Regions from separate parts of the Brassicibacter mesophilus genome, predicted to be linked through region 1. Evidence: a T-box and tRNA genes for the amino acid it is inferred to sense, from the RefSeq annotation. Region 1 holds a T-box; the other holds one or more tRNA genes.
The links. A T-box is a leader RNA that pairs with one kind of tRNA and senses whether it is charged. The one in region 1 lies ahead of serS (serine--tRNA ligase), so its partner is inferred to be a tRNA-Ser.
Positions count from the first base shown of each region.

Region 2: it has a tRNA-Ser gene. The T-box ahead of serS (serine--tRNA ligase) is inferred to sense a tRNA for this amino acid. The anticodon was not compared.

Region 1 covers NZ_JBNPXI010000032.1:21,972-39,068, reverse strand. Annotated here, with positions in the region: gene HNR33_RS20920 (hypothetical protein) at 1-261, opposite strand, end outside; gene HNR33_RS20915 (helix-turn-helix domain-containing protein) at 426-1,415, opposite strand; gene HNR33_RS20910 (nucleotidyltransferase domain-containing protein) at 2,225-2,893, opposite strand; gene HNR33_RS20905 (hypothetical protein) at 3,271-3,570, opposite strand; gene serS (serine--tRNA ligase) at 3,832-5,112, opposite strand; T-box leader at 5,197-5,392, opposite strand; gene HNR33_RS20895 (C45 family autoproteolytic acyltransferase/hydrolase) at 6,289-7,305, opposite strand; gene HNR33_RS20890 (helix-turn-helix domain-containing protein) at 7,366-8,232, opposite strand; gene HNR33_RS20885 (zinc-dependent alcohol dehydrogenase) at 8,776-9,822, shown strand; gene HNR33_RS20880 (TetR/AcrR family transcriptional regulator) at 10,000-10,617, shown strand; gene abc-f (ribosomal protection-like ABC-F family protein) at 10,690-12,330, opposite strand; gene HNR33_RS20870 (CD3324 family protein) at 12,452-12,733, opposite strand; gene HNR33_RS20865 (hypothetical protein) at 13,383-13,511, opposite strand; gene uvrA (excinuclease ABC subunit UvrA) at 13,695-16,064, opposite strand; gene HNR33_RS20855 (MerR family transcriptional regulator) at 16,133-16,882, opposite strand; gene HNR33_RS20850 (hypothetical protein) at 17,068-17,097, opposite strand, start outside.
Region 2 covers NZ_JBNPXI010000008.1:46,569-63,665, reverse strand. Annotated here, with positions in the region: gene HNR33_RS10530 (winged helix-turn-helix domain-containing protein) at 72-398, shown strand; gene modA (molybdate ABC transporter substrate-binding protein) at 460-1,245, shown strand; gene modB (molybdate ABC transporter permease subunit) at 1,255-1,920, shown strand; tRNA gene HNR33_RS10515 (tRNA-Ser) at 2,048-2,141, shown strand; RNA gene ffs (signal recognition particle sRNA large type) at 2,155-2,419, shown strand; gene HNR33_RS10505 (HD domain-containing phosphohydrolase) at 2,602-5,268, shown strand; gene dnaX (DNA polymerase III subunit gamma/tau) at 5,379-7,034, shown strand; gene HNR33_RS10495 (YbaB/EbfC family nucleoid-associated protein) at 7,067-7,402, shown strand; gene recR (recombination mediator RecR) at 7,458-8,057, shown strand; gene HNR33_RS10485 (hypothetical protein) at 8,214-8,393, shown strand; gene HNR33_RS10480 (pyridoxamine 5'-phosphate oxidase family protein) at 8,430-8,993, shown strand; gene HNR33_RS10475 (hypothetical protein) at 9,010-9,252, shown strand; gene HNR33_RS10470 (hypothetical protein) at 9,290-9,898, shown strand; gene HNR33_RS10465 (hypothetical protein) at 9,947-10,144, shown strand; gene HNR33_RS10460 (hypothetical protein) at 10,533-10,880, shown strand; gene HNR33_RS10455 (lactate utilization protein) at 11,411-12,052, shown strand; gene HNR33_RS10450 (tRNA-binding protein) at 12,137-12,466, shown strand; gene HNR33_RS10445 (flavodoxin domain-containing protein) at 12,540-13,082, shown strand; gene HNR33_RS10440 (M56 family metallopeptidase) at 13,352-14,611, opposite strand; gene HNR33_RS10435 (M56 family metallopeptidase) at 14,608-15,051, opposite strand; gene HNR33_RS10430 (BlaI/MecI/CopY family transcriptional regulator) at 15,044-15,433, opposite strand; gene HNR33_RS10425 (flavodoxin domain-containing protein) at 15,544-15,996, shown strand; gene HNR33_RS10420 (iron-containing alcohol dehydrogenase) at 16,040-17,097, opposite strand, start outside.

The sequences.
Region 1 (17,097 bases):
ATTTTTTGCAGAAAATTCATCGATATACAATCCTGTTTCTTCTGTTAACGCATTGTTGACAAACAGTATAATCCCGTCCTTCCGAAATACAACCATTGGGTATATGAATTCTCTAATTGTTTGCGAGTATAATCCATCCTCTAAGATCAACTTCTGAAATCGGCGTACAACCATATCCTGTACATTCTTTTCTTTTCGCAGGATAGTTAGCAGCTTGACAAGCTCCTCAATTGACTGCCCTTTTATCTTTTTTTCTTTCATTGCACGTATTCAACCTCCCCATGTGCTTGCTGCAACTTAATTATATAGGTGTTATGAGGATTGAGATAGTAATCTAGTGCGGAATTTTCATAATCTATGGCTGTATTGCAAACAAAAAGAGCATCCAAATAGTGTTGGAAGCCCTTTTTCCTGCGGTTTTTAGTTTAAGTTATGAAAGCTCGATATTGAGAAGGTGTCATGCCTACCTTTACTTTGAATATCTTTGAGTAATTTCCGTTATAATCCACTCCGCAGCTTTCGAAAGCCTGCGTCACAGACAGATTTTTATCACATAGTTTTTCCTTGATTTTACGAATCTTGACATCTTGGTAATAACCGTATGGTGTCATGCCTGTATGCTTTTTAAATAGCCTGGTGAAGTGATATCTACTCAAGTTCACAACGCTTACCAATTCATCTATGTCGAATTCCTCTAGCCAATGGTTTTCAATGTATTCCTTTGCCTTCACCATTTCCTCTTTGCCATCATACAGCCTAGATGTAACAAAGACATGCACCACATAGACCAGCCGGTTCTGATCGTCATAAATTGGGTAACAAATGATGTTCTGATAGCAACTGTCAAAACATAATTCGCCAGTCTCAAAGCGATCAATAATCCCTCGAATTGGCATATTCAAATTTTGAAAATGTACGACTTCTCCTTGAAATGACCTTTCGATTTGTGCTCTGACTTCTTCTCCCCACTTATCAATGACAGGGTCTTTCAAGACATTGAATTTTCCGACGATATGATCTTTAGATGGTATATGCATCACCCTTAGACACGCTTCATTCGTTAATACCATCATTCCATCCGGAGAGTAGACATGAATTGGATAGGGAAAAAATTCTATAATTCTTAAAAGCAGAGCTTCATTTACATTCAGTGATTTAAACGACGAAACGAAGCTGCTTTGTGTGTGATCCTTTAATTTAAAATTATCTTTCTCAAATACTTCATCAGTCACTTCTCCTGAAATATGGGATTTTCTCCGCCGTCTGTCATCCGGTTTCGGAGCATCTTTTGGGATAAGCCACAGATTTCCTTTTTTTGTTGCACCATTTATACGTCCCTCGGAGCAATGTAATGTCACTATTCTACTGCCGAGTCCCCATTTTTCACTTACTTCCTTTATTGTCAAATATTCCACTCTTACCACCACCTTTCGCTGCAGATTTTTTATTAGTATACTGCAAGCTCTCGCATATTGCTACAAATAGCAATATATTATTAACCAGACTACAAGAGGATACAACAATACTGATTTATTATTTTTTATCTCGATAGTGTACAAGAAGTCAATATTGAAGGCGAATTTTCTCCGTCAAAGACCAGAGTATTTTTTTAGCTAGATATATTTTCTTATTAAAAACTTACCCGCGCTCTGAGGTATATCTACAGTGACACTATTAAAGGTCCCAAAACTGCTGTCCAGTTCAATATATATGCAAAAAGGGACGATCATCTTCCACTATCATTATTTAAAACATAGACGATCTTCCTTTCATTAGAAACACTAGGTCATTCAAAACCTCTTACTTTCATTTACTAATTTACCCATTAATCTTTTAAAAATATTATATATTATTTGATAACATATAAGTAGAATGTATTATTAGTATTTCATCTTTTGAGATGTAGTGTGGTGATGACCCACTATTCTTCCTAAGCAAATCCTCGAAACCCAATTTCCTTTTCGTGTATTTGTCATTTCTATACATAGATACAAACTCTCTAAAAAATTCCCTCAAACTTTTTAGTCTAAGGGAACATAAAAGTACTATATTTTTCTATCAAGGCTCTATCTTTAGCTTAACATCATTCTATTTCCTCTCTATTCTTACTGCCATCTCCACATGCCTTGAGGATACAGAAAAGATGCTGCATAGACCTAATAGACCCTTGGCGGAAGCTTAAATTTCCTGCAATTATTTACTGTCTTTTGTAAAGGCAACTTCATCAAAAGGATTGTAAAAGATTACTGCTCCAAGAGATGATTTTATCATAATATAAGACTAAGTCAGTCTCATCCATTGCAGTTAGCTTTTTTCTATCTATGCAAATGTTCAGTATCTCTTTATCTATCCCATCTAAATGTTTTCTCAAATCTACTTTACTACTTATATATTGGTTTGTTTCATCAAAATACTTGGCTTGCAAAATAAAAAATGCTGACTTATAAAGTGCCGATAATATTTCAGAGCTGTTCTCATAGATGAAATTATGACAGCTCGCATGATACAGATTACACGCACCTATTTTTACGGCACGTTTAACATCAGCTTTGTCGATCAGCGGTAGCAAATAGTCTATGCTGCGGTAAATTGGCTGCGTGTCATGATAGAATTGAAACAAATCAGATTTTTCCCAACTTAAAATTTCACTTTGTCCGGAAATAAATCCGCAGGCTTTCTCCTTGTAAGGCATTGTGGATATTATCTCACGATATTTTTTCAAATTCTGCATAGTCAGTTCTTTCAGGATAACTACAATATCTATATCACTGCTATCATTCGCTTCTTTGCGTTTATAGCTTCCCTGCAAACCTATAAAAACAACATTATCTCCATATTCTTTTTTTACTTTTGAAACAAGTTCATTTATCCAAGCATCTATAAAGAAAGTCATATTCTCACCTCTTATTTTCTACTTTCCTTAAATGAATAAGGAATCTTTCCAATCCCGTATAATCAGTTAATTATTATCGAATATTTATCATTCCTACAATTCTTTTTGCTCTGATTTTTACTCATTTTTTCTAAAACTACTGTATATAACGGTTTATATGCTTTTTTTATCCTTTTGAACATAACGTGTCATCAGAATCACCGTTTCAACATGCCTTGAGGATACAAAAAAGATACCTGTTAAGCCTAGTCCGCCCTTGGCGTCAGAGTATATTTCTGAAAAAACCACTATTCAATGCAAATTTTTTAGGTTCTTACTGTCCACATTATGCAAACTAAGCTCTGCCTAGCTCTAGGGCGAGGTATACTATTAATGCATTACTCAATATAAGTAGTCCACTTACCGCATTTATTACACCAGTATATAGCGAAGTCCAATATACCATCAGCTGCATTCAAATCGAAAGTAAAAATTTTTCCATCTTCAATGAATCCTATATCTCTACGCCAGACACTAAAGCTTTCAGTTTCACATTGCGGACACTCCGAATCACATTTTCCTACATATTCAAAATCATCAATCGTTATTCCATTATCCTGTAAAAAATGAACTATAGCTTCTTCATAACCTATATCTGAAAGCTCAATAAAATCTTCTAATTTTAAAAATTCACTCATACAAAACCTCCTTGTATTCCTGCTAAACTATGTTGATTAAATCATGAGTATTTATATAATACTATTAAATTCTTCTGTATATTTTATTACCTTTGATATCAAGACACTTCCTTCTTTAACTTCATTTTATAGTATTCGCATTTTTGTGTCTACAGTATTATACTAACACCAATACCTATAAGAATACCAATTAATGCTTGCAACAAAAAATCACTACTCTCAATAAAAAACCGCCACAAAAGTGACGGTAATAAACAACAACTATTTGATTAACTCTTTACCACCCATATACATTTGCAATGGTTTCGGTATTGATATGGTACCATCTTCTTTTAAATTATTTTCTAAAAATGATATCAACATTCTTGGAGGTGCTACAACTGTATTGTTGAGAGTATGCGGAATATAGTTTTCTTTATTTTTACTTTTTATCCGGATAGAAAGACGTCTTGCCTGTGCATCTCCTAAGTTAGAACAACTACCAACTTCAAAATATTTTTTCTGTCTCGGTGACCATGCTTCTATATCTATACTTTTTACTTTTAAATCTGCCAAATCACCCGAACAACACTCCAAAGTACGTACCGGTATATCTAAAGTGCGGAAAAACTCAACCGTATATTGGTATAGTTTTTCGAACCAACCTGCACTATCTTCCGGTCTACATACCACAATCATTTCCTGTTTTTCAAATTGATGAATTCGGTACACACCACGCTCTTCAATGCCATGAGCACCAATTTCTTTACGAAAACACGGCGAATAACTGGTTAATGTTTGAGGGAGTTTTTCTTCATCAATAATTGTATCAATAAATTTACCAATCATAGAATGTTCACTTGTGCCTATGAGATATAAATCTTCCCCTTCAATCTTATACATCATATTTTCCATTTCTGAGAAGCTCATAACACCGTTTACAACATTGCCTCTAATCATAAATGGGGGTATATAATAGGTAAATCCTCTATCAATCATGAAGTCCCGTGCATAAGAAAGAATTGCAGAATGCAAACGTGCTATATCACCACAAAGATAATAAAAACCATTTCCACTTGTTTTTCTTGCACTATCAATATCAATACCCTTTAACTTTTCCATAATATCAACATGATATGGTATCTCAAAGTCTGGTACAACAGGCTCTCCAAATCGTTCAATTTCAACATTCTCGCTATCATCCTTACCAATTGGTACAGTAGGGTCTATAATATTGGGGATAACCAGCATCCTTTTGCGAATCTGAACATCAAGGTCATCAATTTTCCGCTCCAATTCTGCGAGTTCATCTGCCATAGAAGTTATATCTGCCTTCGCTAATTCAACTTCATCCTTTTTTCCTTCTGATATTAATACGCCAATTTTTTTACTAATCGAATTTCTTCTGCTTCTGAGATAGTCACGTCTTGTTTTTGCTTCCCGATTTTGAATATCTAAAGCAATAACTTCATCTACAAGTGTGATTTTTTCATTCTGAAATTTTTTTCTGATATTTTCTTTTACAACCTCAGTGTTTTCACGCAATAACCTAATGTCTAACATTATTTTCCTCCTCATATATTTTCTTTTCATAGAGATAATAGTATGAGTTTAGAAAAATAAAAGCCTTCCAAACCCATACAAATAATATGGGACGGAAAGCATCCGCGGTACCACCCAAATTGTCAGATAAAACTGACCACTCAAAAGTGCTGTAAAGGGCACACCCTTCGACTCATCGCCGACAGCTCTAAAAATGGAACGGTTTAACCTCTCACCGGTTCGCACCAACCACCGGCTCTCTGGGAGATTTATAAACCTTAGTTTTTATCATCGCTGTTAAATATATTATATGCATATATAAATAAATTTACAAGAAGAATTGTTATTCTGTGGTAAAAATATAAAACTTCACCTTATCCCTAAGGATTTGCTTGGGAGATATCATCTTCATGATGTCATCTATAATACGTTTCGAGGTCAAATTCAAAAGCAAAACGACTGAGGCAATCAGTAAAAGCGAAGAAATAAAGTGACATCTTTTATGAAGTTTGTGGAAATTTAAGAAATAAATCTCTTGAGTCTTCAACTTATCTATTATACTAAATGGAAACAAAATTCATACTATCAATTTATATTTTGATGACAACAAATAAAATAATAATGAGATTAATAAATTTTTGAGAGATATCTACTTTATTGTTAATAATCTTTACTACATTAAACAATAGAATCAGAAAAAATCAAAATCATGAAATTGAGAAAATATAACTTTAAAGAAAATAAAAATATCCCACACTCATTCGCCCAGACAAATATTGGAGCAATAATCTATATTTTTATTAGTTAGTAATCTTCATTTATACAATAACAAACCCTAGATTCTACTTAACGAACTCTAGGGCATTTTACTATCTATTTTTCATTTTAGAACCTCAAAATACTCTTCTAATCACGTGTTCTCCCATACTTATTATTTCTCTGTTTAAGCAACCAAGTAATATTTTCACCGTATAATAATCAAATAAACATCAGCTTAAGATTATTCTTCTGCTCACTCTTCTAATGGCTCCCCATTGATCAGTTTCTTAATCCATCCTAAGAGTTCTTTTAGTTTTCTTATCTCAAAAACTCCACTACTTTGTGTTAATCTTCCTTGCTCCATAAGTGATCTTTACAACGTAATCATGTTTGTGAAGAATTTGACATTCTTCAGTTTTCCATGATCTAGGTATGATTTTATAGTAATTCATTCTTCAATTTTTCCAGACGATAGTCAAATTTATACTTCGCTCGTCTAGGATTCCCTTCTGCTCTTTTTATAGAAAGAGTGTTTAAATGATAACTTACAGACCATAAAGTGTCAAAAGAAAGATTTTTATTATATTGGCATAAAGACCCTCTTCTTCCAGATGCAATTTCTATACCTAATTCTCTTGAATAGTTTCTTCCACTTTGCAAATTTTTAGTGACAGTATCATAACGGTCTAATGTTGAATACCAGTTCCCTTCTGGCTTACAATCAAATTCTTTCATTTCTTTTTCAATAAAATGATTAGTGGCAACAATAAATCTTTCACCGGGTTTAGGATACCTGACTGCCATATGCTCTGGACACATTTCTACTACTGCTAAACGTCCTAATGCATCTGCCAAAACTATAGATTGAGATGTCATAGTGGGAGTATTCTTTAGATATTCAATACACTCGTTTACATTTTTGCACTTCTCAAGTAATAATCGAACAATGAATAAAAAATTCAGACCTGGACTAATCGTCTTTGGGGCAACAAAAGTCATTCCAACAGCCAAACCATGTACATTCATGCCATCTTCTTTTCCAATTAAGCCATCACCGTGACCTAAAAAACTATAACCTTTATGGGGTTTATACAATGCACTTTCAGTTGTTTTTTTAAGTGAGACAAACATATCATGGTTTCGAACAAAATAAACGTCTTTATTCTCAACATAAGCAAAAGTAGAACATCCAACATCAAAACTGTATGCACCTGCAGTTATTAGAAAAGTCCCAAATAACAAAAAATCGACTTTTAAACCATCGGCCATACCTTTAACTTCTTCAATAATTTCTGGATAAACTTCTTTACAAATATTCAAAGAATCTGTTCCCATTCTTAGGCGAGATGCACCAAAATCTAATAGAGGGTTAAAATCTACACCATTTTTTCTTAATAGTTTGCCATAGTGATGCCCCATTTCATAATGCTTTCCTTTAAATCTAGGTTTATACATTTCCTGATTCCTCCTTTATAATAAGGAGTTTAGTATATTTTTTCATTCTTGACTTGACAGTTATTGCTTTTTTATTGGAAGAAATATTTTCATATGCCCAGTGTTTTTCTTCAAAGAGAAATCTTTACTATAACCTTCAAAAATATTATGATTATCCAAAATCCAACCAGATTTCTTTAACCAAGTAAAATAGATAAATCTATACAAATCCTTAATGTATTCAAAATTTGAGTGAAGAGAAAATACAGCATAGAGCTGATTCCCAATTTCTATAGGTTTCATTTCATGAGCTTCTTCAACAAAAACCCCACCAATATAAAAGCTCTCTAAAGCATAAGGATCAATAGTTCTAACATCACAATTCGATGAAAGCCAAATCGTATACATATATTCTCCGCTAGGGACAATATTTTTTTTATGACAGTACTCATGTAACATATTCCAATACTTTTCAATGTTTAGATTATACAAGCTAGTTTTACCATAGAATCCTTTTAGTTCTAGTGATTTGTAATAAATGATTTCAGGCATGAAATTTTCATTGATTCTAATAAGTTCTAGTTTATTTTCAGTGAATGGTGCCAACATTAACAGATCATTTTCTCCAACATGATTTCTATATTCATTCGGACTACAAGCAAAATATTTTTTAAACGCTCTCGTAAAACTTTCGTGAGATTGGTAACCTGCATCTAAAGCTATATCAATGATTTTATCTTCTGTAATTTTTAAACGCTTTCCAATAACCGTAAATCGTCTTTTTCTTATATAATCACCAATGGTTTCATTCGTTAAAGCAAGAAAGATCCTGTGAAAATGAAACTTTGATATATAAACTCTTTTCAACACTTCTTTGTATAAATTCTTATCAAATAAATTCTCTTCAATATATTCAATAATCGATAGTACTATTCTTTCATAATCCATTGGAATCATCCTTAAAATATAATTAATTTTATATTACCATATTTCTTCAATCCCGTCATAATCGTTGCGATTCGTTCCTCTTAAAATACTCAACAAATTTCGATTTTATTTTGTTAGCTCAACTACTCATTATTAAATTTCAATATAGATATTTTATAATATTTTTCATGATCTAGTTTAAGTATTGATACTTCTTTCCACTTATCATTTTTTTATATCTTTTATATTTTCATGTAATAAAACATCATCTCCAATTAATAAGAATTTATGCTTTAGTATTTATCTATTAGATCATCTTCTTTATCTTTTTTAAAATCCAAATTAGATAAGATGACAAAAATATTAACATTAAACTTGATAAATAACTTTATTGACAAGGGAAGTAATATTTGCCCAAATAACTAGATGAACGTTCAGCTAGTTATTTGGGCTATTATTTAATAATACATAAAAAAATAATTAATACGAAGCCTTTAACAAAATAAATACACAAAATATCTAGCTAAACTGACTCATTAATATAACTAAAATTATACAAAAGGAGTGTTTAAAATTAAAGCTTTATACTTTCCCGAATTAAACAAAGTTGATTTGAGAGATGTTGATAAACCTGCTATTAAAAATCCAACTGATGTACTTGTAAAAGTTACTACGACAACTATTTGTGGTAGTGATATTCATATTATTAAAGGTCTTATACCAACAAATCCAGGATTTGTGCTAGGGCATGAATACGTAGGTATTATCGAAGAAGTTGGTGAGGACGTTAAAAACTTTAAAGTAGGAGATAGAGTTATAGGCCCTCCAGCTCCTTACTGTGGGAAATGTGAATTTTGTAAAAAAGGGTATGTTTCACACTGTAAAAATGGTGGTGTTCACGGTAGTGGTGAAACATTAGGAAATATACCTGGTGTTCATGCTGAATATACATGTGTACCTCATGCTGATTCTTGCTTATTAAAAGTACCTAAACATCTTACCGATGAACAAGTTATTTTTATTTCTGATATAGCTTCTACAGGTTATACAGGTGTTGCCCACTGTGATCTACAAAAAGGCGAGACTATTGTAATCTTTGGTTGTGGACCTGTAGGTATGGCAACACTTTTAACTGCCAAGCTACATAACCCTAATAAAATAATCGTTGTTGAAAAATCAGAGAAAAGATTGAAAAAAGCATTAGAACTGGGTGCTACTCACGCTATTTCTGCTACTGGTGATAATGTACTTGATAAGATAGCTGAATATACGGATAACAAAGGTGCTGATGTTGTTATTGATGCAGTGGGTCTACATATAACAATAAACCAAGGAATTGAATGTTTAGGTGTAAGTGGTAGAATGTTCCTTGTTGGTATCCCTTCAAAGGCTATTGATATTTTACCAAATCATTTCTATAAAAATATTTCTTTCCAAATGGGATTAGGAGATTTGAATAACATCAAAGGTTTACTTGATAATGTTAGTAATGGAAAACTAGATCTTACCCCTCTTATAACTCATACAATACCTTTAGATGATATCGAAAATGCTATTGAATTAGTTCAACATAAACCTGATGAAGTAATTAAAGTAATTATTAAACCTTAATTTAAACTTACCTTAATAGTTTTTTTAGTTCTGACTTCAAAATCAAAATTTGAAATACTGTTATATTTAATGGTAATATGATATAATAAACAATAAATAAACAAAAAGACTCTAATAATTTTTATTATAGTCTTTTTTTGTCATACGCAGCACTATTTATTATAAAGGAGCATTCCAATGGATAATATAAAAAGAAGAGATGCTGAATTGTCTAAGAAAAATATATTGCATGCAGCTGAAACCCTTTTTGCTCAAAAAGGTTACCATTTAACAACTTTAGCAGATATTGCTGAATTAAGCGGTGTATCAAGAACTACGCCATCTTATTTTTTCGAAAACAAAGAACAATTATATAAAAAAGTTATTGAAAATTTAATTGAAGATGAAAAAAATTATGTTAATACGCTAATACTTAAAGAAGGTGAATTAACTGTTGAAGCATTAAAAACTATTTTATCTCGCCATATTGATTATACTTTTAAGCATCCTAATTTAACTAAAATATTAGTGGCAGAATCTTTAAACGAAAATAGACAAAGCTGGATACTTGATTTCTTTCCTGATATGATTTCATGGAGTTATAAATATTTAGAAGATGCACAAAATATAGGCATAATACGACAAGATATTGATACCAATACTTTATGGTTAAATGCAATGGCAATGGCATGGTTACCAATCATTACACAACATACTTTTCTTAAATTAATTGGTAAAGATTTTACAGATGAGGATTTTATAAAACATCATAAAAAGCAAATGGAAACATTGATATTCGAATCAATACTTAAATAAGGGGGTGTTTCAGAATTAAAGAGCTGAGGCACCCCTCCCAAGTTTTTTTCAATTATGATAACTATCACTTCCTTATTTATCTCTTACCATATTTAATTGTTTAATTATTTCAAAATATTCTTTGTCTAATTTTTCTTTTTCATCAGGCGTTGCTGATAACATTTTTCCTGTTATTTGTATTCTTTTTAGCTCAAGTAATGTCTTTTCTGCTTGAACAACATTTTTTTTGTTTGAACTATAGCTATTGTAATCCTTTAAATTACCCTCAAAATGTTTTATTTTCTGTTCAGATATATCAATGATATTCGTAGCCAGTGTGTTTATAAATCTTCTATCGTGAGATACAAAAATTACTGTTCCTTCGTAACACTTTAATACACGTTCTAATACTTCTACTGATGGAACATCTAAATAATTAGTAGGCTCATCAAGAATGAGAACATTAACCTCTGAAACTAATAGTTTTGCTAAAGATAATCTAATTTTTTCTCCACCACTTAAAACAGAAACAAGTTTATTCATATCAGAATCACCAAATAGTAAGTTTGCCAAAATATTTCTAACAACACTTTCTGCTTGAATACTATTTTCTAAAACAGTATCTAAAATGGTCTTTTTTTCATTTAAATTTTCAAATTCTTGATAAACAAACCCAATCTTAGCTTTGGGTACAATTTGAATAGAAGGAAATCTGTTTTCAATAAGTTTCAATAAAGTAGTTTTTCCACTTCCATTTTTTCCAATTATAGCTGTTTTTCCTCCGTTTTTTATCATAAATGAGGTATCTTTGAAAATTGGCATATTAGAATATGAAAATGATAAGCTATCTGATTTGATGATAATTTTATTTTTGGGTGGATTAGTTAAGCTAAAATTTAATTTTATTTGTTCTTGTTCAATCGGTTTCTCTTTTACTTCTAAATGTTCTAATCTTGATTGAATAGCTTTAGCTGATTTTTGCATGCTTTTTTGCCTGCCATCGTTTGACCTGCTTGTGGCTACATAATTTCTTGTTTTATATTCTGAATTGCTAATTTTTTTCGGCTTTTTCGTTATTTTTGTTGCCTGTTTTTTCTTATTTACATAAGCCTCTTCTAATCTTCTCTTCTCTATTTTATAATTTAAATATTCACTTTTCTGAGTTTCAAGTTCTAATTCTTTTTGTTTTTTATAGTTGTCAAAATTCCCTTGATAATCATATAATGTGTTATTCCTAATTTCTATGATACGATTGCACACTTGATTTAGTAATTCAGTATCATGGGTAATCAAAACAAAAGAATCTATATTAGTTAACTTATTTTTTAATAACTCAATTCCATTTAAATCAAGGTTAGAGGTAGGCTCATCTAATAAAATTAAATGCACTGATTTGCTAAGTACTTCTGCGAGTCGTAAACGAGTTTTCTCTCCACCACTTACAAAATTATCATTCTCTTTTTTTTGAACCCCTAATTCTTTTAGTAGCTTTCTTTCTGCCGTGTGATTAAAAGTATCAAATTGTTTGAAATAAGAAATTTCACTGTATTTTTTAATTATGCCAGTATCTATATCAGTATCACCAGAAATTATTTTTAGGAGAGTAGTTTTTCCACTTCCATTTAACCCAATAAGACCAATACGGTCGTTCTCATTGATTACTAACTTGGAGAAATGGAACAATATGTTTTCTCCAAAACTTTTCTGTATATTTTCCATTTCAAGAATAACCATCCTATCACACCTCCTACCATGTAAATATCTCTATTTGATTTTAACAAGTTGTTATACTTGTTACTACAACATAAATGTTTATAAAAAAAATGTGTTGTACGATTACGCACAACACATTTTGCTAATAAGAATTATCTTTATTTTCTTTTCTAAGTATTCGCCTTATACTTTCTTCAACTAAGAAATATTTTTCAGAAAGCTCAACAACGGAAAATCCATTTTTATAATCTTCATGAATTTGTTTATTTCGTTTATTCAATAGTTCTTTTGTATCTGTATTTTCTCCCCAAGACTTTCTATTATATGTTTTCTTAGGAATATATACTATTTCACCTTGAACATAGTTTTGGATTTGCTTTAATATTTCTCTTGGCAATACGTCAGCAGCTTTAACATAGCCCATTTGCGCACCTCCTAAATAGTAAGTTGTTTAGGACTTGCAAAGGCTATATACAATATTTAATTATATAGTGCAATAGCCTTTGCTACGCACGAAATGTTCCTACTCCCATAACTCTTAACCTACCTTTCAACTATTTATGTGTATTATATCACAAATAAATCGAATTTTGAAAGAGAAGAAAGAGCTATTTTACAATCAGCCAGTTTTTGTTTTTTTCCAATATCAATTTATATTGGGATAGCTGGGCCGCTTTGGTGTCATTATCCAGGTACTTCACGGATACCTAGACTTTTACCTTATTATCCTGTTTCTGAAAGATGAGATTTATCAGTTATAATAACATACAATATTTCGCAATTAGTTTTAGAGCATTGTTCTTTACATATATGGTATAAGCAAAATAGAGCGGTTTATATCTGTGGACGATATGCCAAACATGGTAAAGTAGGCTGAAGAACATACCAAAACTCTAGAAAAAGAAGTAAATAAAAAGCTTTCATCCTTTTTTAAAAAAGTAGAAACTTTAAAATCTAGACGTAGAAAACATATAGACCTCTTAGCTGATAGAATAATCTCCAAAGAAGATTATGGCAATAAATTAATGGAGAACCAAGAAAATTTGAAGCTCTACAACTAGAAAAAGTGATCCTTACACCTCACCGTTTGCACCCAGTAATCCGAATACTTCACCACGACAAACAGTAATATCTATGTTTTCTACTGCTTTTACGTTGTGGTAAGACTTACTCAGTTTTTCCACCTTAATTGTTACTTCCATGTCCATCGTTCCCCCTTATTTTTCATTCTCCAAAATATTAACACCAGAAATAAGTCTGGTGTTAGAGTGTAGGGTAAATTAAATTTTTTATTTCACCTATAAAAATTGTCCTGTTACAGAATTCAAGGAATTCCCAATTATTTCAGGTGGCCCTTCAGCAATGACATTGCCTCCATTAGTTCCTCATCCAGGTCCCATATCAATCACCCAGTCTGATAATCGGATAAAATCAATGTTATGTTCTATAGCAACTACCGAATTTCCTTGATCCACCATTCGCTTTAGCATACTAATTAGCCGTTCAACATCTTGTGGATGCAATCCTGTTGTCGGTTCATCCAAAAGATATAGAGAATTTCCGGTAGCTGGATTTGCCAATTCCTTCGCTAATTTTATTCTTTGAGCTTCACCACCTGATAACGTAGATGCGGACTGTCCCATGGAAAGATATCCAAGCCCCACTTGCTTAAGAATTCTAAGCTTTTCTGATATTTGCTTCTCATCTTTAAAAACAGAACACGCCTCATCGATAGACATCATAAGAATATCTGAGATGTTATGTGATTTATACTCTACTTCCAGAATATTAGTTTTAAATCTCTTCCCTAGACATTCAGGACATGAAACTTCTATATCTGGCATAAAGTGCATGGAGACTTTCAAAACCCCGCTACCTTCACATTTCTCACATCTTCCACCTGAGACGTTGAATGAGAAGTCTTTCGCCTTTAGGCCCTTTTCTTTTGCCAGTGGAGTGTTCCCAAACAGTTCACGTATTGAAGTAAAAATATCAGTATAGGTAGCTGTATTTGATCTACTAGAACGCCCAATGGGCATTTGGTCAATCATCAATACCTCCTTTATATTTTCAAGTCCATAAATACCTTTGCACTCTTTAGAAGATAATTTTTCATTTTGAACGTATTGATATAGTACATCAAATAATAAACTGGACTTTCCTGCTCCAGATACTCCTGATATAGCTACCAGTTTTCCCAAAGGTATTTCAACATCAATGTCTTTTAAATTATGAACTTTCGCACCTTTTATGTAAATAGACTTTCCATTCCCTAGATTCTTCTTATGAGAAACTACTGAGGCTTTATTGTACAGATACTTTCCTGTTACGGAGTTATTATCGTTTTTAATTTCTCGTGGAGTTCCAGCTGCAACAATAGTTCCGCCATATTTACCAGCTCCTGGTCCAATGTCGATAACATAATCGCATACTTCAATAAAATTTGTATCATGTTCTACAACCAATACAGTATTGCCCATATCTCGTAAGTTTCTAAGCATTCTTATCAACTTTTTATTATCTATTGCATGAAGTCCAGTAGTTGGTTCATCAAGTACATATAAAACTCCAGTTAACCCAGTTCCAAGAAGCGTAGCTAATCGAATACGCTGTAACTCTCCAGCTGAAAGGGTCGAAGCTAATCGATCTAATCTCAGATAACCAACACCTATCTCAACAAGCCTACCGAGTTTTTCTAAAATTACTAATATTATTGGAGAGACCATTTCTTTAATGTTGTCAGGTAAAGTCTCTAAAATATGATTCATCCATTTATAACAATCTTCAATTTCCATACTATTTATCTCTATTATATTTTTCCCATAAATTCTAACTTTTCGGCTTTCCTCTTTTAATTTTATTCCTTTACATGCAGGACATGTAGTTGAAACAAAGAACTTTCCAAGTTTTTCTACGCCACTTTTCTTTTCTGAATAGCGACGCATCAAGTTTGTGACAATACCTTCAAATTTCCCATCAGGTACAGTTTTAGGTGGTTTAATCGTAGGATATATTTTTTTAAATTGATCACTTTCAACCCCGTACAAAAGTAGAGCCGTTTGCGTATCGTTGTAATCTCGAATCAATAAATCCACACTAAATTCAAACCCATAGTGCTTTCCTGCATTGACCATCGAATTTCCGTAGCGATTGATATATGCCTCATCCCACCCATAAATGCCTCCGTCCCAGATACTCTTATCAATATCAATTAACATTTTAAGATTTGCTTCATTTGTGACTCCTAGGCCTTTACATACTGGACATGCACCTTCCGGTGTATTGAATGAAAAGTCTCTTTTTGTCATTACCTTTACAGCCTTTCGGCAGTGAGGGCAACGATGACTTTTCTGAAAGTCTAATGAAGTCATATTTGTCTGTGAAATAATCTCACCACAAAAAGGACATGGATATTCACCAATCTTAGAAAAAAGAATTCTTAAAAATGATAATACATCAGTAAAAGTTCCTACAGTAGATCGGGGATTCATATTGCCATGATGTTGTTCAACGCTGATTGAAGGTGAGAGCCCTTCAATTTTATCTACTTTTGCTCTGGGCATTAGGTCTGTTGCTATTCCTAGTGATTCCATATAAAGTCTTTGACATTCACGTTGAAGAGTTTCAAAGGCTAAAGTAGATTTACCTGAACCAGATAAACCAGTTATTGCTACAAGCTTATTTTTGGGTATTTTAAGAGAAATATTCTTTAGATTATTACCTTTTGCTCCATTCACTAGAATGTATTCATTCATACGCATCCTCCCTTTCTATAAGAAATAATAACACCATAACAAAATCTGGTGTTAGAGTGTAGGGTTATTTAAAATCTTTTTTTGAACTCATTAAGTTGAACCAATATATTTTTTGTGTTTCTTTCGGCATCTCTCAATGATGTTAAAAGTTTATCACAAGCAGTGACAATATCTTCATCATCTTGAGGTGTGTCTATGACCATTTCTAAATTTGTTTTAGGATCTCGAGACAAAGCACTTAACATACGTAAAATTGCAGCAAGAGAATAGTTAGCACAACGAAGTGAACGTATGATTTTTAGTTGTTTGATATCTTCATCTGTATAAACCCGATAGCCATTTTGCTTACGCTTAATAGTCAAAAGACCATTCAATTCCCAATTTCTTAGAGTATCTATTGTAACTTGTAGATAGTCAGCTGCTTCTTTCCGCGTTAAACACAATTTATCTACCTCGTCTGTGTCACCTGTGTCAGATAACATTTCCTTTACAATTACGATGGCTTCTTCAGCATTTATCTGCTCTTTTCTAATTTGTTGCAAATAATTTTCAGCAAAGCAAATCGCCTTATCAAATTTTCTTTTCGCTGATAGTTTAATAATGTCAACTGCTTTTTTGCGTAAACCATTCTGTAATACCTCTACTTCAAAAGCAGTTCGTGCGAGTTTAAATTGCTCTAGGTGAAAATCTGTAAAAACACGATATCCATTTTTCTTACGTTCTGCTTGTGGTATAAGTTCATACTTTTCATAAAGTCTAACAGTATTTGAATGTACACCGATTATTTGTGCAATATCTGAAGTTTTATAGGTTTTCATTCAGCCATATCACCTCCTATAACTTTAATTATACCGCTCAACAAATGTCTGGTGTTATAGTGGAGTGTTTTAACTTATTTGCAACTATAAATTTTTATGGGTTTGGTTAGCAATCATGAAATAAAAATCTAATATTAATTAGTAACAAATCATTTAAATTCTTTAAATATCAAAAATGTGTTGGTCTACCTTTTTTTTACTTTGCCTTTAATAAT
Region 2 (17,097 bases), on a different contig from region 1:
TTACAAATTGAGCTCAGAAATTAAAGTATATACTAAATTAAATTATATTTTTGCTATTAAAAGGTGATAATATGGAAATTGGATGGAAAATATGGTTAAAAAAAGATGAAGGAAAAATATTTGGCAAGGGACCAAAGGAGCTTTTACTTAGAACTGATCAGATGGGTTCCTTAAGCAAGGCGGCTTCTTCCATGAATATGTCATATAGTAAGGCCTGGAATCTAGTAGCTAATTTGGAGAATGCATTAGGTTTTAAGATACTGGACAAAAAAGCTGGAGGAGCAAATGGTGGAAGCTCTTCACTTACTGATGAGGGAAAGGCTTTGATTACAAAATATGATAGACTTGAAAAAGAAATCGAAGAAGCAATTTTAAAAATATACGAGGATATATTTTAAAAAATTTTTTACCTGCGTTATATTCGCAATAACACAACGAATAAGAACTAGGAGGAACATTATGAAAAGAGGACTGTCAGTTTTAATGGCATTGGTTTTAGTTTTTGGGGTTGTAGGGTGTAGTAAAAAGGTAGAAGAAAACAATATTTCTGAGACTCAAAGTATAACAGTAAGTGCAGCTGCTAGTCTAACTGATGCAATGGCAGAAATAGCATATCAGTTTGAGAAAGAAAAAAATATAACTATAACATTTAATTTTGCTTCTTCAGGAAAGCTGCAGAAGCAAATAGAGGAGGGTGCCCCTGTTGATGTATTTGTTTCTGCAGGAAAGAAGCAAATGGATGCATTAGAAGCAAATAATTTAATTGATAAAGATAGTAAAGAAGATCTGTTAAAAAATAAACTTGTAATGATTGTAGCAAATGAATATAATGATAAAATAAATGAAGTATCAGATTTAGTTGACAAGAAACTTAAATTAAGTATAGGAGTTCCAGAGACTGTTCCAGTTGGGCAATATGCCAAAGAAACTCTTGAATACTTAAAATTATGGGATGGCTTATCTTCTAATATTGTTTTTGCAAAAGATGTAAGTCAAGTTGTGACCTACGTTGAAAAAGGTGAAGTTGCAGCGGGTATTGTATATAGCTCTGATGCAGCAAGAATTGATAGTAGTACAGTAAAGCAGGAATTTGCAGATGAAACTCATAGACCTATAGTATATCCAGCGGCAATTATTGAGTCAAGTAATCAAAAAGAAACAGGTAAAATGTTTTTAGAATATTTAAGAACAGAAGAAGTTAAAGAAATATTTAATAAATACGGGTTTCAGCTATATACAGAATAGGATGATACTATGATAATAAGTCCAATACTAATATCACTAAAAGTAGCACTAATATCTACAGCTTTTGTCCTTATAATAGGTGTTTTTTTAGCTAAAGTTATTACTAAAAACAATTTTAGAGGAAAAGATATACTGGAAGTCATTTTACTGCTTCCTATGATTTTACCTCCATCAGTTACAGGCTATGGATTGCTTGTACTAATAGGAAGAAGGGGATTTATAGGAAAAATTCTATATGATTCTTTTGGTGTAACTATGATATTTACTTGGGTGGCTGCTTGTGTTGCGGCAGCCATAGTTTCACTGCCACTTATGTATCAAAGCTGTAAAGGAGCTTTTCTAAATGTAGATGTTATGCTTGAAAATGCAGCTAGGACATTAGGAGCTAGTAAAAGAAAGGTTTTTTGGAAAGTAACTCTTCCCCTTGCATGGCCAGGAATATTAAGTGGTATAGTTCTAACATTTGCAAGAGCGCTAGGTGAATTTGGAGCCACATTAATGGTTGCAGGAAATATTCCAGGCAAAACTCAGAACATACCACTAGCTATATATTTTGCTGTTGAAAGAGGAGATTCAAGAACTGCTAATATTTTAATGGCTATAGTGATAATTTTTAGTTTCACAGTAGTATACGGTCTTAATCTATGGGCAAGAAACAGGCAAAAATCGGTATAATTTATTATACTCATAGTTGGTTGACATATGATTATTTTTGAGTTATAATATAAATCTGTTGGCTTATACAATTAAATCTTAATTAAATGGGCTATTGTAATTAGTATATAAAATTGACGACTAACGTGGAGAGATGGCTGAGTCTGGCTGAAGGCGCTCGCCTGGAAAGCGGGTAGGCGGCTATAACCGTCTCGCGGGTTCGAATCCCGCTCTCTCCGCCAGTTATAGAGTTTGTCGTGCTAGATGGGGAGGTAGCGGTGCCCTGTAACCTGCAACCCGCTATAGCAGGATTGAATTCCTAGCTTAGGCCTAATATTGTGAGGTCTGCCCTAAGAAAGTGATGTTGACGATTGGGTCTTACGCAACGAGAATCCATGAACCCCGTCAGGTCCGGAAGGAAGCAGCGGTAAGTGGACACTCTCGTGTGCCGTAGGGTCGCCTAATCCGAGTTAACTACTTAGGTAACGCTTGTAATATTATGTCGAAGCTAGGTGCACGGCTTAAAAATAAAGGCTATGGTTAATACCATAGCCTTTATTTTTATGTAATTTATTATTGACATAAAAAAGGGTTTTGAAGAAAAATGTAGAATTATATCGTAAATAACTTTATGGTAACTATATTTATGGTAATTATAATTGATAGATTTATGATTATATTATATCCGATAGTAGGTGCATAATGATGTTTTTTAACTCATATAGGAAGAAACTCGGAGTTTTATTTTTATTAATAGCATTGGTACCGATTTTATTATTTGGTGTAAGCATAAATAATAAAGTAAACAAGCATATAATAAGTGATAATATAACAGTAAAAACGGATTCTGTAATAAACGAAGCTGAAAAATTAGACATTTGGTTTAAAATAAATGAGGAAAAGATTAAGGATATATCAGGCAATTATTCTTTTATAACTCATCTGGTGTCATATGCAGATAATAATGAAAAAGTTACTGCTTATCTTTCCTCTCAGCTGACCTCATCAAAGGAAATTCAGAATATTCATATTACTATGCAGAATGGTACTGAGTACACATCTACTGGTAAACTTTCAGAAGAAGATACTAGGCTAAGCAACTGGTACCTAAATGCTTATCTTAGTAAAGATATAGTCTGGAGTGTACTAGACAGTGGCACATCTGAAGATAAGCTAATAGTTACTGCTTCAGTTCCACTATTTGATGATATAGGAGAAATAGAGGGAGTATTAGCGGCTGATTTTGATTTTAGTGTTATTTTAAATGGAATTAAAGATATTAATATTAATAAAAATTCTGTTACATATATAGTAGACAACTTTAACAATCCTCTAAAGGTTTTTGGAAAAGAACTACCCATTTCAAAAAAAGACAATGATAAGTTTGAAAAAGGAATAGGCAAACTTTCTAGTCAAATCCGTAAAAACAGAAATGGTAATACAAATATTGAACTTGGACGAGAATATTTAGTATTTTATTCAACACTCCCATCTATTAACTGGAGGATAATTTCATTTGTTCCTAAAATCGATTTTTATTTAAGCTTAATGATTATAGGTAAATATATTGCAATTATATCTATTATTACTATAAGTATTGTCATTATTATGTCTATTTTATTCTCAAAAACATTTTCTAGACCATTGGAAAAACTTAAGGATGGAGCAATCGAGATACGTAATGGAAATTATGAATATAGAATAGATGTAGAAAATAAAGATGAGTTTGGAGATGTTGCTCAAGCTTTTAATGATATGGCATTGAGACTTAAACAATCATACGCTAGCCTTAATGATTCAAATGAAGCATTAACAAGAAATAACGAGCAGCTTCAAGAAATAAATCTAGAGCTTGAAGCTTCATATGAGCAGTTAAAAGCCACTACAGATCAACTAAATGATTCTGAAACGAAATATAGGTTGCTTATCGAAAACATGTATGATTTAGTTTGGGTAGTAGATAACGAGCTAAATATTACTTTTATAAACGATCAAGTATATAATATTTTTAAATTGCAAAAAAATGAGGTGCTAGGTAAGAAGTTGATTGACTTTGCTCATCTATATGTAGGATATAATGGAAATCTAGAAGATGATTTGAAGAAAAAAGACTATAAAAACAAAGAAATTACCGTGTTGGATAAGCATGGAAAACAAGTTGTTGCAGAGATTACAACCAAGAGAATGCAGGAATATGATAATTTTATTGGAGTTCAAGGAGTTGTGCGAGACATTACTGAACGTAAGAGCATGGAAAGGAATATACTAAAAAGAAACGAAGAGCTCTCGGTTATTAATAAGATAAGTAGAAGCATTAGTTCTACAATGAACGCTGAGAGATTGTTACAAATTGCTGCTGATGATATCGCAAGACTACTTAATATATCAGTATGTACTATAAGGTTAGTTAGCGAACATAATGCTCTAAAGCTTATGGCTCATTCAGGAGAACTTGCGGACCTTGTTTCATTTCAGGATATACCTATTGATGAAGATATCAGTGGAGAAGTAGTTAAAACTGGTAAGATATTGATTTCTGATGTGAGAGATCCGAAGACTAAAAATAAACACAATAGGAAAGTTATAGAATCTAATAAGATATATTTCACTAGTATGCTTCCAATCAAGTCAAGAGGGAAAGTTTTAGGAGTTATAAATGTAGGTGGAATAAATAAGCTTGCTAAAAGTGAATTCAACATATTAGCATCTATAACAAATCAAATAGCGATGAAAATAGAAAATATACAACTATATGAGGGATTAAAAGATAACTATTTTAAGACAATAGAGACATTAGCAGCAGCTATAGAGGCTAAAGATGAATATACACAAGGACATTCATCCAGAGTTTCTAGATATAGTATTATGATAGCTGAATCTCTAGGACTTTCTAAGAAGTATTGTGAAGAAATAGAAGTAGCCGGAATATTGCACGATATCGGTAAAATAGGTATAAGCGATGACATTCTTTCCAAGCCAGGTAGGTTGACTGAATATGAGTATTCAATGATAACTAAGCATCCTATGATAGGAAGTAAGATACTTGAAAACGTAGGATTTTCAGAAACTATAATGAATGCTATAAAATATCATCATAGAAGATATGATTTGAAGGGGTACCCTAAACAAATAGAGTTAGAAGAACTTCCCCTTGAAGCGTGTATTGTTGGAGTTTCAGATGCATTCGACGCTATGACTTCAAATAGATCCTATAGAGCGGCTATGACTGTCGACAATGCAATAGAAGAACTGATCAAAAATAGAGGAACTCAGTTCCATCCATATATAGTTGACATTATTGCTGAGATATATAAAACTGATCCAAATAAATTGAAAGAAATAATGTCATATGAAACTATGGTATCTTAGGACCAGCTAAGCTGGTCTTTTTGATTGTATTGTGTTATTTCAAATGCATTGTGGTATATAGTTTTCATATTTGATATAATATATTTATTATATATTTTGAAGGTGATTAAATGGCACATCAGGCTTTATACAGAAGATTTAGGCCTAAAACGTTCGACTATGTATTAGGTCAAGAGCATATTACGACAACACTAAAAAATCAAATCATAAGTAATAACATAGCTCATGCATACCTTTTTTCTGGAACAAGAGGCACTGGTAAAACATCTACTGCCAAGATTTTATCAAGAGCAGTGAACTGTCTAAATAATGAGGATGGTAATCCTTGCAATGAATGTGAGGTCTGCAAAGGGATACTCGATGATAGTATAATGGATGTAGTTGAAATGGATGCTGCATCAAACAACAGTGTAGACGATGTTAGGGAGCTGAGAGAGAAGGCTAAGTATCCTCCGTCTAAGTGCAGGTATAAGGTATATATAATAGACGAGGTTCATATGCTTTCCAAAGGAGCATTTAATGCACTCCTCAAAACATTAGAAGAGCCACCTAAGCATTTAATATTTGTATTAGCTACTACTGAGCCTCAAAAGCTTCCCGCCACAATATTATCTAGATGCCAACGATTTGATTTTAAAAGAATAACAGTAAATGATATAGTAAAAAATATGAATACTATATGTGATGAAATTGGCATAAATATTGAAGAAAAAGCATTACAGCTAATAGGAAGAAATTCTGATGGCGCCATGAGAGATGCGTTAAGCATTCTTGACCAGTGTATATCATTTGCAGAGGATGAAATAACATACGAGTATGTCCTTTCTATTCTTGGGATAGTCAACAATGACTTGATATTTGAAATAACAGACAGCATAATAGGAAATAAGGCAGATAAATCTCTAGAGCTTGTTGACACAATAGTTCAGAATGGCAAAGATATCCACCAGTTTATAAAGGATTTGATTTCTCATTTTAGAAATCTCATGATTGTAAAAACATCAAATTATGTAGAAAATATAATAGATGGCTCTGAAGAACTCATATCACAGCTTAAAGAGCAAGCACAAAAGATAGAGTTAAATAGCATAATTACTTTTTTAAGTATACTTTCAGATGCTGAAAATCAGAGTAAATGGTCATCTCAACCAAGAATTATTTTGGAAGTTAGTATTATCAAAATGATGAATACTCCTTCAGTAGCTGCTATAGATGTATTGTGGCAAAAAATAAATGAGCTTGAGGAGAAACTAGAAAATGGGGCTGTTATTGCAAAGCAAACAAAAAGTATATCCAATACAAAATCAGAAAATAAAAGTATTCGGATAGAAAAAGAGGATATAGTTACTCAAGTAAATGATAATCCAAAGAAAGAAGTACCAGATTATAGTAATAAAGCATCTGTGCTATCAGACATAAGTATAAATAAGATAAAAGCTGATTGGGAAAATATACTTAAAAGAATAAAGTCTGAGAAGATAAGCCTTCATGCTTTGATAATGGAAGGAAAACCTACTAGTTTTAAAAATAATGTTTTATCTATAGCTTTTGGAGAAGGTTTTGGATTTCATAAGGATGCTATTGAAAAACCAGACAATAAAGGATTTATCCAGAATATAATCAGTAGCTATTTAAATGCTAATATAGAGATTAAATTTATAATGGATATAGATGTGTCTGAAAAAGAAGATGAAAAAGAAGGGCAAGCTTTAGTAGATAAAGCTATAAGCATATTTGGTGAAGACCTAGTAGAGATTGAACAGTAAATTTATTAATAAATATTTAGGAGGATGATATTATGGCAAGAGGTGGATTCCAAGGAATGGGTAACATGGGGAATATGATGAAACAGGTTCAAAAGATGCAAAAACAAATGGCGGATCTCCAAAAAGAGATTGAAGAAAGAGAAGTTGAAGCAAGTGCTGGTGGTGGAGCAGTAGTAGTTAAGGTAAGTGGGAAAAAAGAGATATTAGCAATAACTATAGATAAGGATGTTGTAGATCCAGATGATGTTGAAATGCTCCAAGACCTGATATTAGCCGCAACGAATGAGGCATTAAGAAGTGCAGAAGAAATGATGGCAAAAGAAATGCAAAAAATCACTGGAGGAATGAATATTCCAGGATTGTTTTAATAATAAATGATCAAAAGAGGCCTGTAGAGGCCTCTTTTGTGAAAGGATGAAAAAAATGGATTATTTTGCACCACCGGTAGCAAATTTAATAGAAGAGTTTTCAAAGCTTCCCGGCATTGGGAAAAAAACAGCACAAAGATTGGCTTTTTATGTTCTAGGCATGAATACTAATGATGCTACAGGACTAGCAAATGCAATAATAGATGCTAAGAAGAATATTAAATATTGTAGTATATGTAGTAATCTTACTGATAGAGATCCTTGTATGATATGTGAAAATAAAAAGAGAGATCAGTCATCCATATGTGTAGTTGAAGATCCTAGAGACATAATGGCTATGGAAAGAACTAAAGAATTTAACGGTCTTTATCACGTGCTTCATGGAAGCATATCTCCAATGGAGGGAATAGGACCAGAGGATATTAAGATAAAAGAATTACTAATAAGAATACAAGGTGCAGATGTAAAAGAAGTTATATTGGCAACAAACCCTACTATTGAAGGAGAAGCTACAGCGATGTATATATCTAAGCTTCTAAAGCCTATGGGAATAAAGACAACGCGTTTAGCACATGGAATACCTGTTGGAGGAGATTTAGAGTATGCTGACGAAGTGACGCTTTCTAAAGCTCTTGAGGGTAGGAGAGAGATATAACTTTCTGGTACTGCATGTCTAAGTAAAATAAAGTTCTTCAAAAGTCAGGAGAAACCATGAACTAATTCCATGATACCTCCTGCTTTTTTAATGATTTTTTCTTGCTTTTTCTTCTGAATTCCTTGATTAAGTGAAGGAACGGTCAATATTTTATTCGTGAAAGACAATAAGCCAGTTGCATATTTATTTGGATTTTCTAATTACTATATAAACATACCAACTGGTGAATACACTAAATCAGAAATAGACAAAATGAAATATACGTTTGAAGAAAGAGAACTTGGGAATTCTGCTGGCACACCCGAGACATATATGTACTATGAGTTTACAGAGTAAAATAAAGTTAGAATATAACTAAGGTAGGTGAAGGTTATGAGGCGAAAAGATAGAGAGATGAGTAGAGAGTTTGGTATGGAGGTTATAGATAAATCAAGATATGGAGTTATTTCTATAATTGATGAAGATAATGAACCTTATGGAATCCCTCTTTCCATTGTAAGAGATGGAAACACCTTGTATTTTCATTCTGCAATGGATGGAAGAAAAATAAAAATATTTGAGAAAAATCCTAAAGTTAGTGTAGCTTTTGTAGGAGAAATAAAGGTTCCAGAAAACTACGCTAAAGAAGAGTTAGATGAAATTATAAAGGATGAATCTAAGGTAATAGTACTTATTAGTAGTGTTTTTACAACTGAATATGAATCAGCAGTTGTAAAAGGCAGAATAAGATTAGTAGAAGATGAAGAAGAAAAAGTTAAAGCCTTGAAGCTTATATGTGAAAAATACACTCCAACAAAGATGGATTATTTCAATATGGCTATTAAGGCTGGATTAAAAAGAACCAATGTATATAGAATAGAAATAGAAGAAATTAAAGCTAAAAGGAAAAAATATGATATACATGGTGAGGAAATGAAATGGGGTAGAATGAAGTAATATTTAGGAATAATTAATGGGATATAGAATCATTATTGATATTTATGAGTGGGAAATAGAAATGAAGAAAATGATTTTGGGAGCACTATTTTTTGTAGCAGGATTTATTGGTGTATTAGCATTATCAATTGTGGCAGCTCTTAATCCTTGGAAGTATAATGGGATTACAGGATTAAGAGGTTCTTTATTAGGTACAGGAATGATGATTCCATTTATATTATTCTTTACTTTGTCCCAACAAAATGAAGTTCTTCAATAAAAGGTAAAATAAAGAATATTTAAAGAAGGAGAATAACATGGGGACAATTGTTGTTTATCCACATAAAGGAATAGGAAATATTTTATTTGGAATGACAAGAAAAGAAGTTGAGCAAATTCTTTTTTTCACTCACTATAAAGAAGAACCAGAGGGAGAAGATATTCTTGTTAGATATGATGATTACCATATTACATATAAAGATAATATAGTTTTTGAAATATGTATCAACAATTTTGAGAACTATAAAGTTGTGTTCAATAATATTGATTTATTTCATACAAAAGCAGAGGATATTTTTGATTCTTTAAAGAAACTCAGTGATTACGACTATGATTGTGAAGATGAATATCTTAGTTGTACTTATTATTTCAAAGATTTAGGAATGATACTTTGGCGTGAATCTGCTTTTCATCCCAAGTTGTTGCAAGAAGAGTGGTTTCAAGAATTGATTACTGCACAGAAAGAAAATTTAGAGTATGAGAAGAGATTTTGGTTTTTTAATCAAGTTTGTTTGAAGAATTCACCGGCTCCCAATAAACCTATAGAGAAAGCAAAATTTTATGTTGAATCTACTAAAATGAGTCCAGACATAAAATCACCTACACAGGAAGAGTTAAAAGAAATTGCTTTTAAATATGGATTATGAGCATTATTTATCAGTAGAATTATATGTCGCAAAAGGAGATGATATTTAATGAAGAAAATTAGAGCAATCTATATTGGTGATGTTAGATTTGACCAATGTCCAGTTTTTGAACTAAATGTAGAGACAAACTATTTTGAAATGTTAACTGATAAAGAGTTTAGATACGAAAGAGAATGTGTTGAGGAAGACAGTGATTTCTTAATTTTCAAAGTAGAAAATGATACAGCAGCTTTAATTAAGTGTTAATACGCATTTTTTATACTGTGTCTAAGTAAAATAAAGTTCTTCAAAAGTCAGGAGAAACCATGAATTAATTCCATGATACCTCCTGCTTTTTTGAAGAACTTTATTTTCGGGTGGAAAATGAGAGGTTGAAAAATAGGGGGTTGAGGGAGGTAGTTTTGAAGAACTATATTTTGTGTTACACTGCAAATACTTCACAATGATAATAAACAATGGTGAAATCTCGGTAGATTTTTAGGAGAAATCCTGTAATCTTTTACGAGATTTTTTTATTCATAAAAAAAACACTAAAATAGTGTGCTTTCGGAGTAACATAAATATCAAAGAAAAAACACATAAATTAAAATGAAACATATTATAAAATATAGGAAATGAATGGAGGAGCAGGTGTATGAATGATTATAATAGACTCCTAGAAATGCTAGCAAACCAATTAGATAGTAAAAATTGTGAACTACATAAATATACGTGCAAATCCAATAAGGGAGATTGCTTAACTTCATTACCACCTCAGCAATTTACGGGTTTGGCTACAATTATAGGTTTTCTTATTGCAAGTAGACTGACTTTTGATCAACAAAACTCTATAGGGAATTTTATTGAGCTAATAGGTCAAGTAATTTTAACAATAAGTGCTCAAGGGTCTACACTTCAGACAGGAGACAATAATAATCAAGTTTATGAGCAATTAAGTTTAATAAAAAAACAAATTGAACTTATAGAAAAGCAATTGAAATAATACAAAAAATAGAATTGTAGGTATTAATAATCTCTAAAAAAAGTTAATTGGATAAATGATAGATTAATGAACTAGGAAATCAAACTCTTAGTTCTTTTTTTATAACGCATGGGAACAATAAAATTTTCTAATGTGAATTTTTTGTTTAGACACATACAAGTGTATGCAATTTTGATATAATTGTACTATGATGTAGATAATGATATAAAGATTAGCAGGTACCTTTTGTACTATTATAAATTTAAGAGAATTTAGATAGATCGAAATAAAATGGTGAGAATGAAAGGGTTTATAGAAACTTCATTTTACTGGAACCGGACCTCAAGAGCGAGACTGAAATTAGATTAGTATGATGAGATGTTATAAACTATTTATAAAAATTATATAAAAAATGTAAGACAGATATTGATAATGTAGATGATGACTTAAATGAGATGAAAAGATTAGATAGATAGTTTGAAAGGTGAAGAGCGAGTAATAATTGTTTTTTATTCTTTAGTTTTTTACTATAAATATAAAGGAGTATGTTAATGGGTAAAGATGTTTCGTGGTACTTAGATAAAAGGATACAAAGAACCATAGGTAACTTAAAAAAGCGTAATATGGAAGGCTATTTTGTTGATAATCAAGAAGAACTAATAGAATTGTTGAAAGAGCTTATTCCTCAAAAATCTTTAGTAGGTGTAGGAGATTCCGTGACGCTTTTTGAAACGGGAGTAATTGATTTTCTTCGAGAAGGCGATTTTACTTTTCTTGATAAATATACAGATGGGATTACAAGTGAAGAAAAAAAGGAGATTTATATAAGAAATTTTTCTGCCGATATTTTTATGTGCAGTACAAATGCCTTAACCGAAGATGGTGAGCTTTATAATATTGATGGAAACGGCAGTAGAGTTGCACCTATGCTATATGGACCCAAGAAAGTTATAATAGTTGCAGGCATTAACAAAATAGTTCGTGATATTGAGGACGCAGAAAAAAGAGTTAGACAATATGCTGCTCCAATTGATGCAAAGAGACTGAACAAGGATACTCCTTGCACCACTTTGGGTTACTGTGTGGATTGTAAAAGTCCAGACAGGATATGCAATGATTTTGTAGCGATTAAGGGTCAATTTGATAAAGGAAGGATAAAAATAATCATTGTTAGAGAGCATTTAGGGTATTAGTAACATTGTTTACAACAGCAATATCATGATTTGTTTAAATTGTACATGGGTGCTGGGAAACAAAAACATTTTGGAGGTACAATTATGGCAACTTTTGATGATTTTTTAAAATTAGATATAAGAGTCGGAGAAATCATACAAGGTGAAAAGTTTGAAAAGGCAAGAAAGCCTGCATATAAGCTATGGGTAGATTTTGGAGAAGAACTTGGGATAAAGAAATCTAGTGCTCAAATTACTGAATGCTATGGAATTGACGAGCTTATTGGGAAACAGGTATTAGGAGTAGTAAACTTCCCACCAAGGCAGATTGCTGACTTTATGTCAGAAGTATTAGTATTGGGGGTTTATGGGGAACAAGGGGTTGTATTGATTCAGCCAGAACAACCTGTTAAGAAAGGTGATAGATTAGGGTAAAGAATATTGAGATATAAGCAACAATGTGAAACAAAAAATTAAGTAATTTAGATTCTATTTTAGGGGGATGCTTATGAACAAAGTTGCAGTTATTTTTAAATCAGAACATGGAAGTACAAAAAAATATGCAGAGTGGATAGCCAATGAAGTAAATGCGGATTTATTTAAATATTCAGAGATTAAAACTGAGGATCTATCTAAATATGACACAATAGTTTTTGGTGGTGGGCTTTATGCAAGTGGTATTAATGGTATATCTACTATTACAAAAAATTTTCAAATTTTAAAAAATAAAAATGTGATTATTTTTACTGTAGGGCTTTCTTCCACAGATGACAAAGAGATTTTTAAACCAATTCTAGAAAAGAATTTTACGGAAGAGATGCGAGAAAAAATGAAGTTTTTCCACCTGCGTGGTGGAATTGATTACAAGCGATTGAACTTTATACATAAGTCAATGATGGCAATGCTAAAAAAAATGGTGACTAAGAAAAAACCAGAGGAATTAACTGAAGAGGACAAAATGATGCTAGATACATATGGAGATAAGGTTGATTTTACTGACATAAAGACAATAGAACCATTAGTTTTATATGTGAAGAATTTACACAGTTAGGGATTAAAAAACAAATAGGATTATAGAAATATTTCTATAATCCTATTTTGATTCTGTAAATAACTATATAAATAAGGAAGATCCATTCTAATATGACGATAATTGATCTATTTGGAATTATAATGAAATCGCCACTGGATGTCGTATACATAATTCTTCTATTATCCTTAGGAAATTTTAAAAAATAGAGAAAGTACATCCTAATTTTTAATTGCAAATGGATAATTTTCATCCCATTTTCGCTTAAGCACAAAGTTTTTACATTACTCCTAATCTATCAAATATGGTTTATAAATCCAATCAAACTCATTATTTTTAGATTCCTCGAAATATTTTTTTGCTAAAGAGTTACTAGCTTCTTTACTCATGGATTGAAGCATTGCCCCAACAGTACCATAATCGTTTGTTTGGTCAACATAATTTTTTACTAATGTATCAATTCCATTTGTACTCATGTATTGCTGTAATACATAGGTTTTATTAAATTCGTTAGTATTAGAACCAACATGTGAAGCTATAATTTCATCAAGAACTTCTATACTCACATATGGTGCAATTCCAACAAGACTGTTTAAATCTTGTGTTTTTTTGAGAGTTTCTTTTGCCACAGTGTCGTAGTCAACCTTAACCGTAGGTTGAGATGTTGATTTGTCGTTTGCAATGTAATAGTCCGACGCAATTTTCTGAGGTTGATCTTGTCCTCTTTTTTCAGTGTTGTATAGCTCAACTACTTTATCAATCCCACTGTTTGACATATATGAAAACATTGGTTTTACAAAATCCCATCTTCCAGTCATTTGCATGGTTTCTAAAGCTCGTGCGTCTATATCATTTTCTGACGCAATTGTTGATGTAACTGCATTTGAGTTATTTGAAGATACTTTGTTGTTTGCCCCCGAAGTATCAGCCTTATTTGAATTCTCCTTTGATGTATCAATAGCAATATTAGTTGAAGTAGCATAGGCTCCAATAAATGTTGCACTAGAGAATATAAGTACTGTTAATACTGTTGACAATGCAACCATAATTTTTGATTTTTTAGTAAATTTCATAATTTGACCCAGCCTTTCTTTTAATAGTTTTGCATCCTCGCATAAAGTAATTGAAACGATTGTATCGCTGTAGTTCCCGCTAAATTTTAATGAAGCAAGCAACGTGTCTCCATATTTTCTTTTTCCGTTATAATCCAGATTTTTGATTATCGCCTCGTCACAGGACAATTCGCAATTCTTGTTAATTTCATGACTTATCATATAAGCGAAAGGATTAAACCAATGTATACAAATAGCAATTTGTGTGAGCCATTTATATAAAATATCTAATCGCTTATAATGAGTTAATTCATGAAGGAAAATATTATATAATTCTTCGTCGTCAATTTCTGTATTCGGCAAAACGATAAATGGATGAACGATACCAACCAGCATTGGAGAAGTAGCAAGTTTATTTGTAAACAATGCTAATGGTTTTTTGATGCCTGCTGCGACACAAACTTTGTTATAAATTTCTAGCGTGTTACTATCTATCACTTCATATCTGCCTGCTTTGATATAGCGGAATTTGTAACCTTACGTACCAGTAGCATAACTGCAATACCAAGCCAAAACAGCCATAAATTATTTTTTATTTCATCCCAATAATATGTAGTTTCTTTGTTTTGAGTATCTTCAGTATACACAATCTGCGGTAATTCTGGGTTTGAATCTCCTATGTCATAAGTACTGCTAAACGGCTCTAATACCTTATTTTGAGCTGTTAAATAATTGTCTATTCTGTAAAATAAATGTCCTACAATATTTGTTTGTACAGAATAGGGTACTATCATCCTCATTATTACGATGAGCCAAATATAATACTGCCATGTTTTACTTAGCCTGTCCTTTAATAAAGGTTTTAAAGCAAATATAATTAGTGCAACGATTGAACCAGAAACAGATAGTGAAAAAAACAATTTCAGTATTTCATTCACCTACATCGCCACCTTTATCCCAAAATTCTTTTAATTCCTCAAAGTCTTTAGAAGTAAGGTAGTCCTGTTTCAATAGAGAGGAAACAAGATTCTTTGCATCTCCACCATAAACCTTATGTAAAAAAGCTTTGGTCTGCTGCTCCATGTACTCATTTTCTGAAATCAAAGAGATATACTCATTTAAACGTCCCCGTTTTTCAGATGTTAGTATGCCTTTTTCTGTAAGCCGTGCAAGGAAAGTTAAAACAGTGTTTGGCTTCCAGTTATTCTCTTTTTCATCGAGTTTGCTCAAAAGTTCAGCAAACATTATTGAACCTTCATTAGCCCAAATAATCTGCATAATTTCCATTTCTGAATCTGACACCTGTTGATTTTTTTTCATATAACCACCTCCAATCTAACCTACATCATGTAAGTAACTATATATTACATGATGTAGGTGTAACTGTCAAGACACTTTGAAATACAAGCAAGAAAAACTGCATATGAGTTATAGGTAGACTCTGGAAAAGAAATTGGAATAATCAGTTTGATAGGGAATTATTAATATTTAGTAACAATAGTGTACCTACTGTTACTAAATATTTTCAAATTTTAAAAAATAAAAATGTGATTATTTTTACCATAGGCCTTGCTTCCACAGATGACAAAGATATTCTTAAACCAATTTTAGAGAAAGACTTTACAGAAGAGATGCGAGAAAAAATAAAGTTTTTCCACTTACATGGAGGAATTGATTACAAGCGATTAAACTTTATGAACAAGTCAATGATGGCAATGCTTAAAAAAATGGTGGCTAAGAAAAAGCCAGAGGAGCTATCTGAACAGGATAAAATGATGTTAGATACATATGGAGACAAGGTTGATTTTCCTGACATAAAGACAATAGAACCATTAGTTTTATATGTGAAGAATTTACATAATCAAGGATCAAAAAACAATTAGGATTATAGAAATATTTCTATAATCCTAATTTGCATAAAGTGTACTATAGCGCAGCTTTAAGTATATTTAAAACATCTTGAGCATCTAAAGGCTTGAAGTTACCAACCTTACCGTTTCTAGTAGCTTGGCTAGCCATTTTTTCTAACTTTTCTTCACCTATTCCTACTTCTTTTAGTGTAGAAGGTATTCCTAGTGAGATAAAGTAATCCTTTGTTTTTTCGATTGATAGCTCAGCTATTTCATACTTATCTTTGTCTTGATTAATTCCCCAAACATTAACCCCATATTCAACAAATTTATCAACTGTATTATCATCAAGGACGTATTTCATCCAGTGTGGTGTCAAAATAGCAAGTCCTATACCATGAGTGATGTCATAGAAAGCACTTAACTCGTGTTCTATTGGATGAACACTCCATTTTGTTGCCTTTCCATAGCTTAAGAGACCATTTATTGCCAGGCTTGATGACCACATTAAGTTCGCTCTAGCTTCATAATTTTCGGGATCGTTTAAAGCTATTTTACCATATTTTATGCAAGTTTTAAGAACTGCTTCAGCTATTCTATCTGGTAAATATGCTCCCTTTGTATTATTGAAATAAACTTCAAAAACATGACTCATTATATCTGCCGTACCAGCAGCTGTTTGATTTGCAGGGACTGTAAATGTATATGTAGGGTCTAATATAGAAAACTTAGGTGCCATATTTGGATGTCGGGTGCCTATTTTCTCGTTTGTTTCCATATTTGAAATAACAGCAATAGGGTCCATTTCTGATCCTGTTGCAGCTAGTGTTAGTATGCATGCAATTGGAAGTACATCTTGGATTTTTGATGGATTAACTACTATATCCCATGCATCGCCCTTATAGTAATATCCTGCAGCGATAACTTTTGCACAGTCAATTGAACTTCCCCCACCTACTGCAAGTACCATATCTATTTCATTTTCTCTGCATAGTTCAATTCCTCTTCTTACACTTGTTATTCTAGGATTAGGATCTACACCTGAAAGCTCCCAGAAACTAATAGAATTGTCGTTTAATATCTTCACAACTTTGTCGTATAGACCATTTCTCTTTATACTTCCACCACCATAAA